3 regions of the Streptomyces sp. NPDC093591 genome follow, and region 3 is predicted to be linked to each of the others. Evidence: riboswitches for the same ligand, from Rfam matches in the RefSeq annotation. Region 3 holds a riboswitch; each other region holds the start of a gene.
What was found. Region 3 has a riboswitch for thiamine pyrophosphate ahead of thiC (phosphomethylpyrimidine synthase ThiC). Riboswitches for the same ligand answer to the same signal wherever they lie in the genome.

Region 1 (4,893 bases), on a different contig from region 3:
CCGCGGCAGGCCGGATGGGTCCGGAGCCGGACGGGGTATGGCGCCCTGGCACTGCCCGGGCGTGTGCCCCAACCCCCGCGAGGGCACATTGCCGCGTGTGGCGGCGACGCCGGTCCCGCACCCGACGTGGCAGCCCACCGGACCTGGACGGCATGCGCCTGACTGCCCATGCCGCGGGTGGGTGTGGCCCCCGCCCCAGACGTGGAGGTGGGCCCGGCGCACGGTCACGGGGCGGCCTGGCTGGTGTCTGGATGCCCTGTCCGATGCCTCATGCCTGTGCAGGGAGCGGGGTGGTGTCACGTGCCCGGTCGTCAGCCGGACGGCCGTGGCCCAACCCCTGCGACCGCGCGACGGCCGGCGCGTGCGCACGCCACTCACCACACACTCCGGGCCCCGGCCCTGGCTCCCTGCGGGCCGCAGTCAACCGCGACCGCGGCCCGCAGGAGCCCGGTCCATGCACCGGACGATGTTCGGAGTGGGGCGTTCGGATCAGGGCGTTCGGTTCAGACGGCGAGCGCCTGGGCGCGGCGCTTCACCTCCGTGCCGCGATTCTCGCTGAGGGCCTGCGCGGGGGTGCCGGGCAGGCTCTCGTCGGGGGTGAAGAGCCACTCCAGCATCTCTTCGTCCGTGAAGCCGTCGTCCCGCAGGAGCGTCAGGGTCCCGGACAGGCCCTTGACGACCTTCTGCTCGGCCCCGTCGATGAAGGCGGCGGGGACGTGCAGTGCGCGGTTCTCACCACGGCGTACGGCGATGAGCTGGCCGTCCTTGACCAGCTGCCGGACGCGGGTCACCTCGACATCGAGCATTTCTGCGATGTCGGGCAGGGTGAGCCAGGCGGGGACGAGAGCATCGATCTTTGCGTCAATCTCGGTCACGGAAACAAGCCTGCCATCTGCCACTGACAGTCGGAAGTCAGGCCCGTCCGACCAGGGCCTACGCCCCGCTCTCGGCCCTACGCCGTCGCCGCCTTCATCGGGCGCGCCGGGTCCCCCAGCAGCGCCGGATCCATCGGCGTACCCGCCTCGATCAGCCGCCGCCCCTGTGCCAGGTCCCTCGGTCGGCCGACCGCCAGCAGGGCGACCAGGCGGTCGTCCTTCAGCCAGCAGACCGTCCAGGCCGGGCCCGACGGGTCGCCGCGCCACAGGGTCGTGTCGGCGGCGGCGTGGTGGCCGGCGTACTGGACGAAGCGGCCGAACTGCTCGGACCAGAAGTACGGCACGGGGTCGTAGACCGCCGGGGGCTCACCGGTGGCCTCACCGAGGATGTTGGCGGCGACCGTACGCGGGCCCTGGAGGGCGTTGTCCCAGTGGTGGACCAGGAGGCGCTCGCCATACCGTGCCGAGGGGAAGGAGGCGCAGTCGCCGACCGCGTAGACGTCCGCTACGGAGGTGCGCAGGTGGTCGTCGGCCACGACGTCGCCGTGCGCGCCCAGCTCGATGCCCGAGCCCGCCAGCCAGGCCGTGGCGGGCCGCGCCCCGATGCCGACCACGACGGCGCCCGCGGGCAGCCGGGAGCCGTCGTCGAGGATCACCGCGCCGGGCTCGACGCGCTCCACGCGCGCGTGCGTGCGCAGCACCGCCCCGCTGTCCTCGTACCAGGCGGTCATCGGAGCGGCCACCTCGGCGGGCAGCGCACCCGCGAGCGGCCGGTCGGCGGCCTCCACGACCGTCACCGCGCAGCCCGCCTCGCGCGCGGCCGTGGCGAACTCCGCGCCGATCCAGCCCGCCCCGACGACCACGATGTCGTGCTGCCGGGCGAGCACCGGCCGCAGCCGCTCGGCGTCGTCCAGGGTGCGCAGCAGATGCACGCCGGGGACGCCCTCCGCGCCCGGCAGCCGGATCGGTTCGGCGCCGGTGGCGAGCACGAGGACGTCGTACGGGACGGGCCCGGCCTCGGTGTCCAGTTCGTGGTCGGCGGTGCGCACGCCCAGTACCTCGCGCCCCAGCCGCAGTTCGATGCCGAGCGCCTCGAAGTCGACGTCGAAGGCGGAGCCCTCGGCCTTGCCGAGCAGCACGGCCTTGGACAGGGGCGGCCGGTCGTACGGCTGGTGAGGCTCGGCGCCGATCAGCGTGACGGTGCCGGTGAAGCCCTGTTCGCGCAGGGCGACCGCGGTCTGCACCCCCGCCATGCCCGCGCCGGCGACGACCACGCGCCGCGCCTGTGACGTGCCCCGTTGCTGCGTCTGCTCGCTCACCTGATCACCATAGACAACTGACTGTTCGTCAGTCAGGGGGCGTGCTCAGTGACCTGCTCCACAACGCTCGTCCCCTGGCCGGCCTGCGACTCCCACTCCCAGCTCTCCTCCAGGCGCACCCGCCCGTCGGCCAGCTCGACCACCGTGGACACACAGTGGCCCGACGACGTCGCCCCGTCCCGCTTGAGCTGCACGTACCGAAAGTCCAGCCGGTCGCCTTCGCGGCCGCCCACGAGATACCCGCGTACGACATCGCCGCCCGCGTACTCGGCCCAGATCTTGCCGTCCTTCTCGTGGTACGTGAACCGGGTACGCGTGCCCACCTGACCTGGGGCTTGGTCCGCGACGGGGGCGAGGACGAGACCGTCGAGCGAGCGGGCCATGGGCACGGGCTCCCTTACTGAGACATGTGGCGGCGGGCTAGGGTGGCCAACGTAGAGCACTCGCGGGAGCCCGGACGCACCGGGCTGAGAGGGAGGCTGGCGGCCTCCGACCGTACGAACCTGATCCGGGTCATGCCGGCGAAGGGAGGGGCTGGACGCCCATGTCGCGTACGCGAACGTCAGACGTCCTTGTCATCGGGGGCGGCATCATCGGCCTGGTCACGGCGTGGCGGGCCGCGCAGCGCGGGTTCACGACGGCCGTCGTGGACCCCGAGCCGGGCGGCGGCGCCGCCCAGGTGGCGGCGGGAATGCTGGCCGCCGTCACGGAACTGCACCACGGCGAGCAGACCCTGCTCGGCCTGAACCTCGCCTCGGCCCGCCGCTACCCGGACTTCGCGGCCGAGCTCACCGACCTCACCGGCCATGACCTCGGCTACCGCCAGTGCGGCACGCTCGCGGTCGCGCTGGACTCCGACGACCGCGCCCACCTGCGCGAACTGCACACGCTGCAACGCCAGTCCGGGCTGGACTCGGAGTGGCTCTCGGGGCGGGAGTGCCGGCGCCTGGAGCCGATGCTCGCGCCGGGCGTGCGCGGGGGCCTGCGCGTGGACGGCGACCACCAGATCGATCCGCGGCGGCTGGCCGGGGCGCTGGTGGCCGCGTGCGAGCGGGCCGGTGTGGTCTTCCACCGGACGTGGGCCGAGCGCTTCGACGTCGTACGGGACCGGGCGGCCGGGGTCACCACGCCGGACGGCACCGAGCTGCGCGCGGGCCAGGTCGTCCTCGCGGCCGGCAGCCTCAGCGGGCGGCTGCCCGGGGTCCCCGACGACGTACTGCCGCCGGTGCGCCCGGTGAAGGGGCAGGTGCTGCGGCTGACCGTGCCGAAGCGGTACGCGCCGTTCCTGAGCCGGACCGTGCGGGCCGTGGTGCGCGGCAGCCAGGTGTATCTGGTGCCGCGCGCGAGCGGGGAGCTGGTCGTCGGGGCGACGAGCGAGGAGCTGGGCTGGGACACGACGGTGACCGCGGGCGGGGTGTACGAACTGCTGCGCGACGCCCACGAGTTGGTACCGGGCATCACGGAACTGCCGCTCACGGAGACCCGCGCGGGCCTGCGCCCCGGCTCCCCCGACAACGCGCCGCTGCTCGGCCCGACCGAACTGGAGGGCCTGCTGCTGGCCACCGGGCACTACCGCAACGGCGTGCTGCTCACGCCGGTCACCGGCGACGCCCTGGCGCACGCCCTGACCACCGGTGAACTCCCGGACGAGGCCCGCCCGTTCACGCCCAGGCGCTTCAGCGCCGCCGCACTCACGGAGCAGCCCGCATGAACCTCCCCGTCACCCCGGTCACCATCTCGGTCAACGGCGAGCGTCGGCAGATCGAGCCCGGCACGGCTCTCGACACGCTCGTGCAGTCCCTCACCGCGGCGCCCTCCGGAGTGGCCGCCGCCCTCAACGAAACCGTCGTACCGCGCGCGCAGTGGCCGTCGACGTCCCTCTCCGAGGGCGATCGCGTCGAGGTCCTCACCGCCGTCCAAGGAGGCTGAACCATGGCCGACGATCCTTTTGTCATCGGGGACACGTCCTTCACGTCCCGCCTGATCATGGGCACGGGCGGAGCGCCCAGCCTGGAGGTCCTGGAGCGGGCGCTCGTGGCGTCCGGAACGGAGCTGACGACGGTCGCGATGCGGCGGGTGAACCCGTCGGTGCACGGGTCCGTCCTGTCCGTGCTGGAGAAGCTCGGCATCCGGGTGCTGCCCAACACGGCCGGGTGCTTCACCGCGGGTGAGGCCGTGCTGACGGCCCGCCTCGCGCGCGAGGCGCTCGGTACGGATCTGATCAAGCTGGAGGTCATCGCCGACGAGCGGACACTGCTGCCGGATCCGATCGAGCTGCTGGACGCCGCGGAGACGCTGGTGGACGACGGGTTCACCGTGCTGCCGTACACGAATGACGACCCTGTGCTGGCGCGGAAGCTTCAGGACGTGGGGTGTGCCGCGATCATGCCGCTCGGCTCCCCGATCGGCTCGGGGCTCGGCATCCGCAACCCGCACAACTTCCAGCTGATCGTGGAGCACGCGCGCGTGCCGGTGATTCTGGACGCGGGCGCCGGTACGGCGTCGGACGCGGCGCTCGCGATGGAGCTGGGGTGCGCGGGTGTGATGCTCGCCTCGGCGGTGACTCGGGCGCAGGAGCCGGTACTCATGGCCGACGCGATGCGGCACGCGGTGGAGGCGGGGCGGCTGGCGTACCGAGCGGGGCGGATTCCTCGGCGGCACTTCGCGGAGGCGTCGTCCCCGGTGGAGGGCATCGCACG
Region 2 (4,893 bases), on a different contig from region 3:
TGCTCCCCACCGGAGAGCGAGGCGACGGCCCGACGGGCGGCCCCCGGCAGTCCGACCAGGTCGAGCAACTCCCGTACGCGCTCGGCCTGTTCACCCTTGGAGGCACCGTGCATCCGCGCCCCGAAGGCCACGTTGCCGCCGACGTCCCGCTGCGGAAACAGCTGATGGTCCTGGAACATCAGCCCGACGCCCCGCTTGTGCGCGGGCACCCCGGACTGATCCCGCCCGTCCAGCGACACCCGCCCGGCGTCGAGCGGTTGCAGGCCCGCCACCGCCCGCAGCAGCGTCGACTTGCCGCTGCCGCTCGGCCCGAGCACGCACACGATCTCGTGCTCGGCGACATCGAGATCGACGCCGTCCAGCACGGGCCGCCCACCGAACCGTACGGTCGCGCCCTCAAGACTCAGCAGGCTCACTCGGCTTGGCAGACTCGCCGTCATTCAGAACTCCCCCGTCCGATCCGTACGGAGCCGCTCCAGCACCAGCAGCGCCACCGCGCACACCACCATCAGTACCGTCGAAAGTGCCATCGCCTGGCCGTAGTTGAGCTCGCCGGCCCGCCCCAGCAGCCGCGCCACGGCCACCGGCAGGGTCGGATTGTCGGGCCGGGCGATGAACACGGTCGCGCCGAACTCCCCGAGCGACACCGCGAAGGCGAACCCGGCCGCGATCAGCAGCGCCCTTCGCACCATCGGCAGATCCACCTCACGCCAGACCCGCCACGGCGACGCCCCCAGCACCGATGCCGCCTCCCGCAGCCGCTGGTCCACGGCCCGCAGCACGGGCAGCATGGTCCGTACGACGAAGGGCACCCCGACCAGCGCCTGGGCCAGCGGCACCAGAATCCACGTGCTGCGGAGGTCGAGCGGCGGCTCGTCCAGGGCGATCAGGAACCCGAAGCCGACCGTCACCGCGGACACTCCGAGCGGCAGCATCAACAGCGCGTCGAAGCCCCGCACGAACCGGCCCGCGTCCCGTCGGGTCAACGCGGCCGCGGCCAGCCCGCCGATCACCACGGCGATGAGCGTGGCGACGACGGCGTACTGCAGCGAATTACCGATCGCCTCGATCGGCGCGACGAGGAAGACCCCACCGTCGGCGCTGGTCAGCGCCCGGTAGTAGCCGAAGTCGGGCGCGTCCAGCGACCGCTGCACCAGCACGGCGAGCGGCAGCAGCAGGAGTACGACGATGACGGCCAGGACACCGGCCAGCAGCGCCCACTGCCCCGCCCCGCGCGGCCGCCGCGCGGTCACCGACGCGTCCACCAGACGCAGGGCGCTCTCGCGTCGCCGTACCGTCCAGGCGTGCACGGCGAGGATCGCGCCCACCGCGAGGAACTGGATGATCGTCAGGACGGCGGCCGTGGACAGATCGAAGATCTCGGACGTCTGCCGGTAGATCTCCACTTCGAGCGTCGAGAAGGTCGGCCCGCCGAGGATCTGGACGACACCGAAGGAGGTGAAGGTGAACAGGAAGACCATGAGCGCGGCGGCGGCCACGGCGGGCGCGAGGGCCGGCAGGGTGACGGTCCGCCAGGCGGTGAGGCGCGACGCCCCCAGCATCCGCGCGGCCTCCTCCTGCCGCGGGTCCAGCTGCGCCCAGAGCCCGCCGACCGTCCGTACGACGACGGCGTAGTTGAAGAAGACGTGCGCGAGCAGGATGGCCCACACGGTGGTGTCCAGCCGTACGCCCCAGAGTTCGTCGAGGAGTCCGCCGCGGCCGACCAGCGCGAGGAACGCCGTACCGACGACGACCGTCGGCAGCACGAAGGGGACGGTCACCACGGCCCGCAGGATCTGCTTTCCGGGGAAGTCGAAGCGGGCGAAGACGTAGGCGCCGGGCAGCGCGATCAGCAGGGTCAGCGCGGTGGAGGCGAGCGCCTGCCAGGTGGTGAACCACAGGACGTGCCGGATGTCGGGCTCCCCCAGCACGTCCGCCAGCCGCCCGAACTGCCACACCCCGTCCGCCTTCAGACCTCGCGCGACGATCGCGGCGACGGGATAGGCGAAGAAGACCGCGAAGAACGCGACGGGCACGGCGACGAGGCCGAGCCGCATCGCCGCGCTCCGCGTGGCCCTCTTGCGGGGTGCCTCTACTTCAGTACGAGCGAGGTCCACGACTTGACCCAGTCGTCACGGTTGTCGGCGATCTTCGCCGGGTCCATGGTCTCGGGGTTCTCGGCCTGAGGGCCGTACTCGGTGAACTCCTCGGGCACCTGGGCGCCCTCGACCACGGGGTAGACGAACATGTTGAGCGGCATGTCCTCCTGGAACGTCCTCGTCAGCAGGAAGTCGATCAGCGCCTTGCCGCCCTCGGTGTTCTCGGCGTTGCTGAGCAGGCCCGCGTACTCGACCTGACGGAAGCAGGTTCCGGTCGCGACACCGGTGGGCGCGGTGGTCGGCTTCGGGTCGGCGTAGATCACCTCGGCGGGCGGCGAGGAGGCGTACGACACGACGAGCGGCCGGTCGGCCTTCGCCTTCTTCCCGCCGGCGGACCCGGAGAACTCCTCGTTGTAGGCCTGCTCCCAGCCGTCGACGACCTTCACGCCGTTGGCCTTCAGCTTCTTCCAGTAGCCCTCCCAGCCGTCGTCGCCGTACTTCGCGGCGGTGCCGAGCAGGAAGCCGAGGCCGGGCGAGGAGGTGGAGGCGTTCTCGGTGACGAGGAGGTTCTTGTACTCCGGCTTGATCAGGTCGTCGTACGACGTCGGCGGCGTCAGCTTGTGCTCGCTGAAGTACGCCTTGTCGTAGTTGACGCAGATGTCGCCGGTGTCGATGGGCGTGACCCGGTGCTCGTCCTTGTCCGCGAGGTACTCGGGCTTGATGGTGCCGGCGCCCTTCGCCTCGTACGACTGGAACAGATCGTTGTCGAGCGCCCGCGAGAGCAGGGTGTTGTCGACGCCGAAGAAGACGTCGCCCTGCGGGTTGTCCTTGGTCAGGATCGCCTTGTTGACGGCCTGCCCGGCGTCGCCGTCCTCCAGGACCTTGACCTTGTAGCCGGACTGCTTCTCGAAGGCGCCGAGGACCGGCTTGGAGACGGCCCACGAGTTGTGGCTGACGAGCGTGACGGTCTTGGAACCGCCGCCGCTGCCGCTGCCGCCGTCACTGTCGGACGATCCGCACGCGGCCAGGGCGGGCAGCGCGACGAGACCGAACCCGACGGCGAAAACCGTGGCCTTCTTGGTGATGCTCACTGAATTCCTCCTGGGGTTGACCAGGAGAAGACGCGGCCCTGCCCGGAACCTCTGGGGGCTCCGGGCAGGGCGCAACAGCTCGAGTGGTGACCGATCTCCCTACCCAGAATGACCTGGGCCAGGTTCGGAGGGTCTGCGGCCGGTGCCGCACTCTCAGCGCTGTGGCGCTCCCCTGTCGGAATATGAAGATGTACTTACGGCGGCCAGACTACCGCTCGGTCGCCGCGAGCTGCCCACACGCCCCGTCGATCTCCTGCCCACGGGTGTCCCGAATGGTCACCGGCACACCATGGGCGGCGATGGCCTCGACGAACGCCTTCTCGTCCTCGGGCCGCGAAGCGGTCCACTTCGACCCGGGCGTCGGGTTCAGCGGAATCAGGTTCACATGCACCGGCTTGCCCTTGAGCAGCCGCCCGAGCCGGTCACCACGCCAGGCCTGGTCGTTGATGTCCCGGATGAGGGCGTACTCGATGGACAGCCGACGGCCCGACTTGGCGACGTACTCGAACCCGGCGTCGAGCACCTCACGCACCTTCCACCGTGTATTGACCGGCACCAGGGTGTCGCGCAGCTCGTCGTCGGGCGCGTGCAGCGAGATCGCGAGCCGGCACTTGAAGCCCTCGTCGGCGAACCGGTGGATGGCCGGCACGAGCCCGACCGTCGACACGGTGATCCCGCGCTGGGAGAGCCCCAGCCCGTCGGGCTCGGGATCGGTGAGCCGCCGAATGGCCCCCACGACCCGGTTGTAGTTGGCGAGCGGCTCCCCCATGCCCATGAAGACGATGTTGGAAAGCCGCGCGGACCCCCCAGGAACCTCTCCGTCCCTGAGCGCCCGCATCCCGTCCACGATCTGATGCACGATCTCGGCGGTGGACAGATTCCGGTCGAGGCCCGCCTGCCCGGTCGCACAGAACGGGCAGTTCATCCCGCATCCCGCCTGCGAACTGATGCACATGGTCACCCGGTCCGGGTACCGCATCAGCACCGACTCGACGAGCGTCCCGTCGAACAGCCGCCACAGCGTCTTGCGCGTGTCGCCCTGGTCGGTCGACAGATGCCGTACGACGGTCATCAGCTCCGGGAACAGCTCCTCCCGCAGCTTGGCGCGCGAACCGGCCGGGATGTCGGTCCACTGCTCCGGGTCGTGCGCGTACCGCGCGAAGTAGTGCTGTGAGAGCTGTTTGGCGCGAAACGGCTTCTCACCGATCGCAGCGACGGCGTCCTTGCGCTCACCGGGCGTGAGGTCGGCAAGATGCCGCGGCGGCTTCTTGGCTCCGCGCGGGGCGACGAATGTGAGTTCTCCGGGCTTAGGCATGGCTCAACCAGTGTCGCAGATCAATTCCTGTGACCCGCGGCCGTACGGTCAGCGTTGGAATGCCCACACCGCGATGGCCACCACGGACGACCCGGCTGCGGCGGCTGCTCCGCGGACCGCTGCGAACAGCGCGGCTCGATACAGGCGCTCGATGGTGGGGCGTTTGTTACGCCTCATGATCCCTCCCTGGTGGCGTCGTACGTTTCGCCTCCACACGGTGGGCGCTCGTGGACCGAATCCTGGGGAAGTGCGGGCGGACCGGGCGGCCACCCTCTTACCCTGCAGGTCAGGGGTTGCCCGGCGGTGCCCGCAGCGGGCACCGCAAGGGTCGTCAAGGGGGGACGGGAGGACGTGGAGCATCCGGACCGCGCGCTCCACGCATACCTGC
Region 3 (4,893 bases):
CCTGGTGGCCTTCCTCGACCGCACCGACAAGCTGGTGCCGCTCGGGCAGGAGGGTGCGCTCGCCGACTTCGACGCACACCTCGACGAGGCCCTGGACCGCATCCTGGCGGAGGAGCAGAGCGCGGGCTGACGCGTTACAGCGGCGAGGGAGTGGCGTAACGCTTCGCCGCGGCGCTGAGAGGGCACTGCCGGGGCGCGCGGGAACGCTTCTTCTTCGCGGGCGTGCGCCGTGTTCCGTCGGATGAGCGGGCCGCCGACTGGGCGGGATCGGCAGCCGTGGCCGTCACCGCTTACGGCGTCGTCCCCGCCCGCCCCGGCCCGGAGCCTGCTGTCCCGAAGGCTGTCCCTGCCCCGACTGCCCGCCCGTCGGCACCGGCTGGGCACCTGCGGGCAACGCCCCCCGCTCCGGCCGGTCGGCCGAGACCACCAGGGCGGCGAGAGCCGTGGTGACGGGCACCGACGCGACCAGGCCGATGGAGCCCACCAGCGTGCGCACGATCTCCTCCGCCACCAACTCACTGTTGGCGACCGTGCCGACGCTGCTCTGCGCGATCGAGAAGAGCAGCAGCAACGGCAGCGCGGCGCCGGCGTAGGCGAGGACCAGTGTGTTGACGACGGACGCGATGTGGTCGCGGCCGATCCGGATACCGGCGCGGTACAGCCCGCGCCAGCCCATCGTCGGGTTGGCCTCGTGCAGCTCCCAGACCGCGGACGTCTGGGTGACCGTCACGTCGTCGAGGACACCCAGCGAGCCGATGATGACGCCGGCGAGCAGCAGACCGCTCATGTCGATCGACGGGTACAGCCCGTGGATCAGACCGGTGTTGTCGTCCGTGTTGCCGGTGAGCGCGGCCCAGTCGATGAACCCCGAGCCCAGAAGGCCGATCAGCAGCAGCGAGAGCAGTGTGCCGAGCACGGCCACGGATGTACGGGCCGACAGCCCGTGGCACATGTAGAGGGCGATCAGCATGATCGCGCTCGCCCCCACCACCGCCACGACCAGCGGGTTCGAGCCCTGCAGGATCGCCGGGAGGATGAAGAAGGTCAGCACCAGGAAGCTGATGGCCAGCGCGACCAGCGCCATGACACCGCGCATCCGGCCCACCAGGACGACGGCGAGTGCGAAGATGCCGGCGAGCAGCGCCATCGGGACCCTGCGGTTCACGTCGGTGACCGAATACTGCAGGTCCTTGGGCGCGGAGGGTTCATAGGCGACCACGACGTCCTGGCCCTCGTGCAACTGGCGTGACTGGTCGGGCTGCACGATCTCGGTGAAAGTGCGGCCCTTGTCATTGCCTGTGTCGACGCGGATCGTCGCCTTCTTGCAGGTGCCGTTCTCCTGCTGCACCGCGGAGGAACCCTCGGCAGTGGAGGTGTCGCCGGTCGGGGGCACTCCAGAGGCGCCGACGTCCTTGCAGCTCACCTCGACCACCTTGGTGACTGTGGCCTGGTACGTCTGCCGGTCGAAGCCGACCCCCGTACGCTCGTGCGGCGGGGCACCGCCCGGCCACAGCACAGCGAGCCCCACCACCACCGCTGCGGCGAACGGGATCAGGATCGCCGCGATGACCTTGCGCAGGTGCCGGGAGACGGGCGCAGCGGGACCGTGGGCGTGACTGTGGGAGTGGGCATGCCCCCCGCCACCGCCACTACCGTCGCCGCCGTTACCGCCGCTATGCGATCCGCCGGATCCCGACCCGTGCCCATGGCCACCACCGGAATCGTGACCGTCACCCGGACCGGGCCCCTGCCCCGCTGAGCCGCCGCCGCTGCCCTGATCATGCAGGCCACCAGAGCCGGGACCGCGGAAGCCGCCGGATCCGGGCCCACGCCCGTGCCCACCACCGCCCCCGTTTCCGTGTCCCTGCATCCCACCGGCCCCATTTCCGTGTTCGTGCCAGCCGTCGGAACCAGCCGCTGGATTGCCATGGCCGCTTCCGGGACCAGGCCCGTACCCACCGTCGTATCTGCCTCCGGCGACCTCCGAACCCCGGCCGTCTGTACGGCCGTTGGCCCGCGTGGGGCCGTTTCTGGGACCGTTTCCGAAGCCGGAGCCGTGGGGCGGCTCGGGCGGTGGGTACGGAGGCTCATGCGTCGTGGTCACCGACCGATCATCGCAAGAACGAGCGGGGCCCTCTGTTCACCGCGCCCGAATTGACGCTAGCGTGGAGCCACCTTTGTACACGCGGGAGCTCGGAGCACCGGGCTGAGAGGGCGCTGACCTCCGTCCCTGCGATGTTTCACGTGGAACATCATCCGAAGAGAGTGACGTTCCCCACGAAACGTCGGCAGACGGAAACCGCTGCGTCGACCGCCGAACCTGTTACCGGGTAATGCCGGCGTAGGGAGTAGGTCTCATGACCATCAAGGACGCGCGCACGCCTGCCTCCGTTCAGGACGACAAGTCCGAGGAGGCCGGGAAGTCCATCGGCTGGCACAAGGCGTATGTCGAGGGCTCACGCCCCGATCTGCGGGTGCCGGTCCGCCAGGTGCATCTCACCAACGGGCAGTCGGTCACCCTGTACGACACCTCCGGCCCGTACACCGATCCACTCGCCGACACCGACGTCCGCAGGGGGCTGCCCCCGCTGCGGGAGAACTGGATCATCGCCCGCGGCGACACCGAGGAGTACGCGGGCCGTCCCGTTCGTCCCGAGGACGACGGGATCAAGCACACCTCGCCGCGTGGCGGCCTGCGCAACCTCGACGCGGTCTTCCCCGGACGGCCGCGCCAGCCGCGCCGGAGCCGTGACGGCGGGGCGGTCACGCAGCTCGCCTATGCACGCCGCGGCGAGATCACGCCCGAGATGGAGTACGTGGCCATCCGGGAGAACGTTTCTCCGGAAGTGGTCCGCGAGGAGATCGCGGCAGGCCGTGCCGTGCTGCCCGCCAACGTCAACCACCCGGAGATCGAGCCGATGATCATCGGCAAGCGGTTCCTGGTGAAGGTCAACGCCAACATCGGCAACTCCGCGGTCACCTCCTCCATCGAGGAGGAGGTCGAGAAGATGACCTGGGCCACCCGCTGGGGCGCCGACACGGTCATGGACCTGTCGACCGGCCGCAACATCCACACCACCCGTGAGTGGGTGCTGCGCAACTCCCCCGTGCCCATCGGCACGGTGCCGCTCTACCAGGCGCTGGAGAAGGTCGACGGCCGCGCCGAGGAGCTGACCTGGGAGATCTACAAGGACACGGTCATCGAACAGGCCGAGCAGGGCGTGGACTACATGACGGTCCACGCGGGCGTGCGCCTGCCGTACGTACCCCTCACCGCCAACCGCAAGACCGGCATCGTCTCCCGCGGCGGCTCCATCATGGCGGCGTGGTGCCTGGCGCACCACAAGGAGAGCTTCCTGTACGAGAACTTCGAGGAGCTCTGCGAGATCCTCGCGGCGTACGACGTCACGTACTCGCTGGGTGACGGCCTCAGGCCCGGCTCGATCGCGGACGCCAACGACGAGGCGCAGTTCGCGGAGTTGAGGACGCTCGGGGAACTCAACACGATCGCCAAGCGTTTCAACGTACAGACCATGATCGAGGGCCCGGGACATGTCCCGATGCACAAGATCAAGGAGAACATCGACCTGCAGCAGGAGATCTGCGATGAAGCTCCGTTCTATACGCTCGGTCCGCTGACGACTGACGTCGCGCCGGCGTACGACCACATCACCTCCGGCATCGGTGCCGCGATGATCGCCTGGTGGGGCACGGCCATGCTCTGCTACGTCACGCCCAAGGAACACCTGGGCCTGCCCAACCGTGACGACGTCAAGACCGGCGTCATCACCTACAAGATCGCCGCCCACGCGGCCGATCTCGCCAAGGGGCATCCCGGTGCGCAGGAGTGGGACGACGCACTGTCCGACGCCCGCTTCGAGTTCCGGTGGGAGGACCAGTTCAACCTGGCTCTCGACCCGGACACGGCACGGGAGTTCCACGACGAGACCCTTCCGGCCGAGCCCGCCAAGACGGCCCACTTCTGCTCCATGTGCGGGCCGAAGTTCTGCTCGATGAAGATTTCCCAGGACATCCGTCGCCAACACGGCGGGTCCCAGGAGGAGATCGAGGAGGGCATGGCTCAGAAGTCGAAGGAGTTCGCGGCGGCCGGCAACCGGGTGTACCTGCCGATGGCGGACTGACCTCGACGTCCTGACCCAGGGCGCCATGCCTCGGCGCCTGGCGCGCTGTCCCGCTTTCGGGCGTGCTGCCAGGTGCTCGGCCTGCGCCCCCCGAGGAGGTCTCCCGGGGCTCCACCGTGGAGGCGGGTCCCCTGACGGGGGCCCTCCTACGGCGGCGGCGCAAGCCGGGGCACTACTCCGGCTGGTGTTCCGGCCCTCCGAAGTCCGGGCTCGTGTAGTCCGGGCTGGAGAAGCTCGGCCGTGAGCCCCGGGAGCCGCCGTCGTCCGGGCTGCTGAAACCCGGGCGGTCGTAGCCCAGGTTCGGGATACGGCCGGCCGGCGTCGACGGTGGTGTGCGGTGCAGTGCCGATGCCGTGCCGGGGTCGGCGAGCGCCTCCCGCAGGAAGGGCAGGATGCCGCGCTCCAGGAGGGCCTCGCGCCAGGCCTCCCTGGCCCGGGCCACCTCCTCGCTCAGTTCGCCGTACGGACCGCCGTCGAATGCCGGCCGGTTGCGCAGGGCGGTGAGCAGGAGTCCGACGGCGGCGACCAGGATCGCGGCCGCCGCCACGGCGCCGAACACCCATCCGGTGGTGAGCATCGTCTGGGCGAACGCCGGCTCGGGATCGAGCATCTTCAGGATGTAGCCGACGAGCAGGAAGATCGCCGCGGCGGTGCCCGCGAGGACGGGCGCCAGGACGGCGACCACGGCGACGACGCCGGGGCCGGCGGTCTCGGCGACTTCTCCCATGGTGGTGGCGAGCCCCATCGCACC

Region 1: another riboswitch for thiamine pyrophosphate. It lies ahead of thiO (glycine oxidase ThiO); the one in region 3 lies ahead of thiC (phosphomethylpyrimidine synthase ThiC).
Region 2: another riboswitch for thiamine pyrophosphate. It lies ahead of ACIREI_RS35095 (thiamine ABC transporter substrate binding subunit); the one in region 3 lies ahead of thiC (phosphomethylpyrimidine synthase ThiC).

What each region holds. Positions count from the first base shown of each region.
Region 1 covers NZ_JBIWIY010000002.1:250,954-255,846, forward strand. Annotated here, with positions in the region: gene ACIREI_RS04530 (Rv2175c family DNA-binding protein) at 504-875, opposite strand; gene ACIREI_RS04535 (NAD(P)/FAD-dependent oxidoreductase) at 953-2,194, opposite strand; gene ACIREI_RS04540 (hypothetical protein) at 2,227-2,577, opposite strand; TPP riboswitch at 2,630-2,741, shown strand; gene thiO (glycine oxidase ThiO) at 2,739-3,905, shown strand; gene thiS (sulfur carrier protein ThiS) at 3,902-4,123, shown strand; gene ACIREI_RS04555 (thiazole synthase) at 4,127-4,893, shown strand, end outside.
Region 2 covers NZ_JBIWIY010000019.1:112,386-117,278, reverse strand. Annotated here, with positions in the region: gene ACIREI_RS35105 (ABC transporter ATP-binding protein) at 1-440, opposite strand, end outside; gene ACIREI_RS35100 (ABC transporter permease) at 441-2,057, opposite strand; gene ACIREI_RS35095 (thiamine ABC transporter substrate binding subunit) at 2,093-3,190, opposite strand; TPP riboswitch at 3,269-3,374, opposite strand; gene rlmN (23S rRNA (adenine(2503)-C(2))-methyltransferase RlmN) at 3,399-4,505, opposite strand; gene ACIREI_RS35085 (hypothetical protein) at 4,554-4,682, opposite strand; gene ACIREI_RS35080 (NACHT domain-containing protein) at 4,857-4,893, shown strand, end outside.
Region 3 covers NZ_JBIWIY010000012.1:95,393-100,285, forward strand. Annotated here, with positions in the region: gene ACIREI_RS25440 (SsgA family sporulation/cell division regulator) at 1-130, shown strand, start outside; gene ACIREI_RS25445 (YibE/F family protein) at 284-1,870, opposite strand; TPP riboswitch at 2,176-2,365, shown strand; gene thiC (phosphomethylpyrimidine synthase ThiC) at 2,358-4,142, shown strand; gene ACIREI_RS25455 (hypothetical protein) at 4,315-4,893, opposite strand, start outside.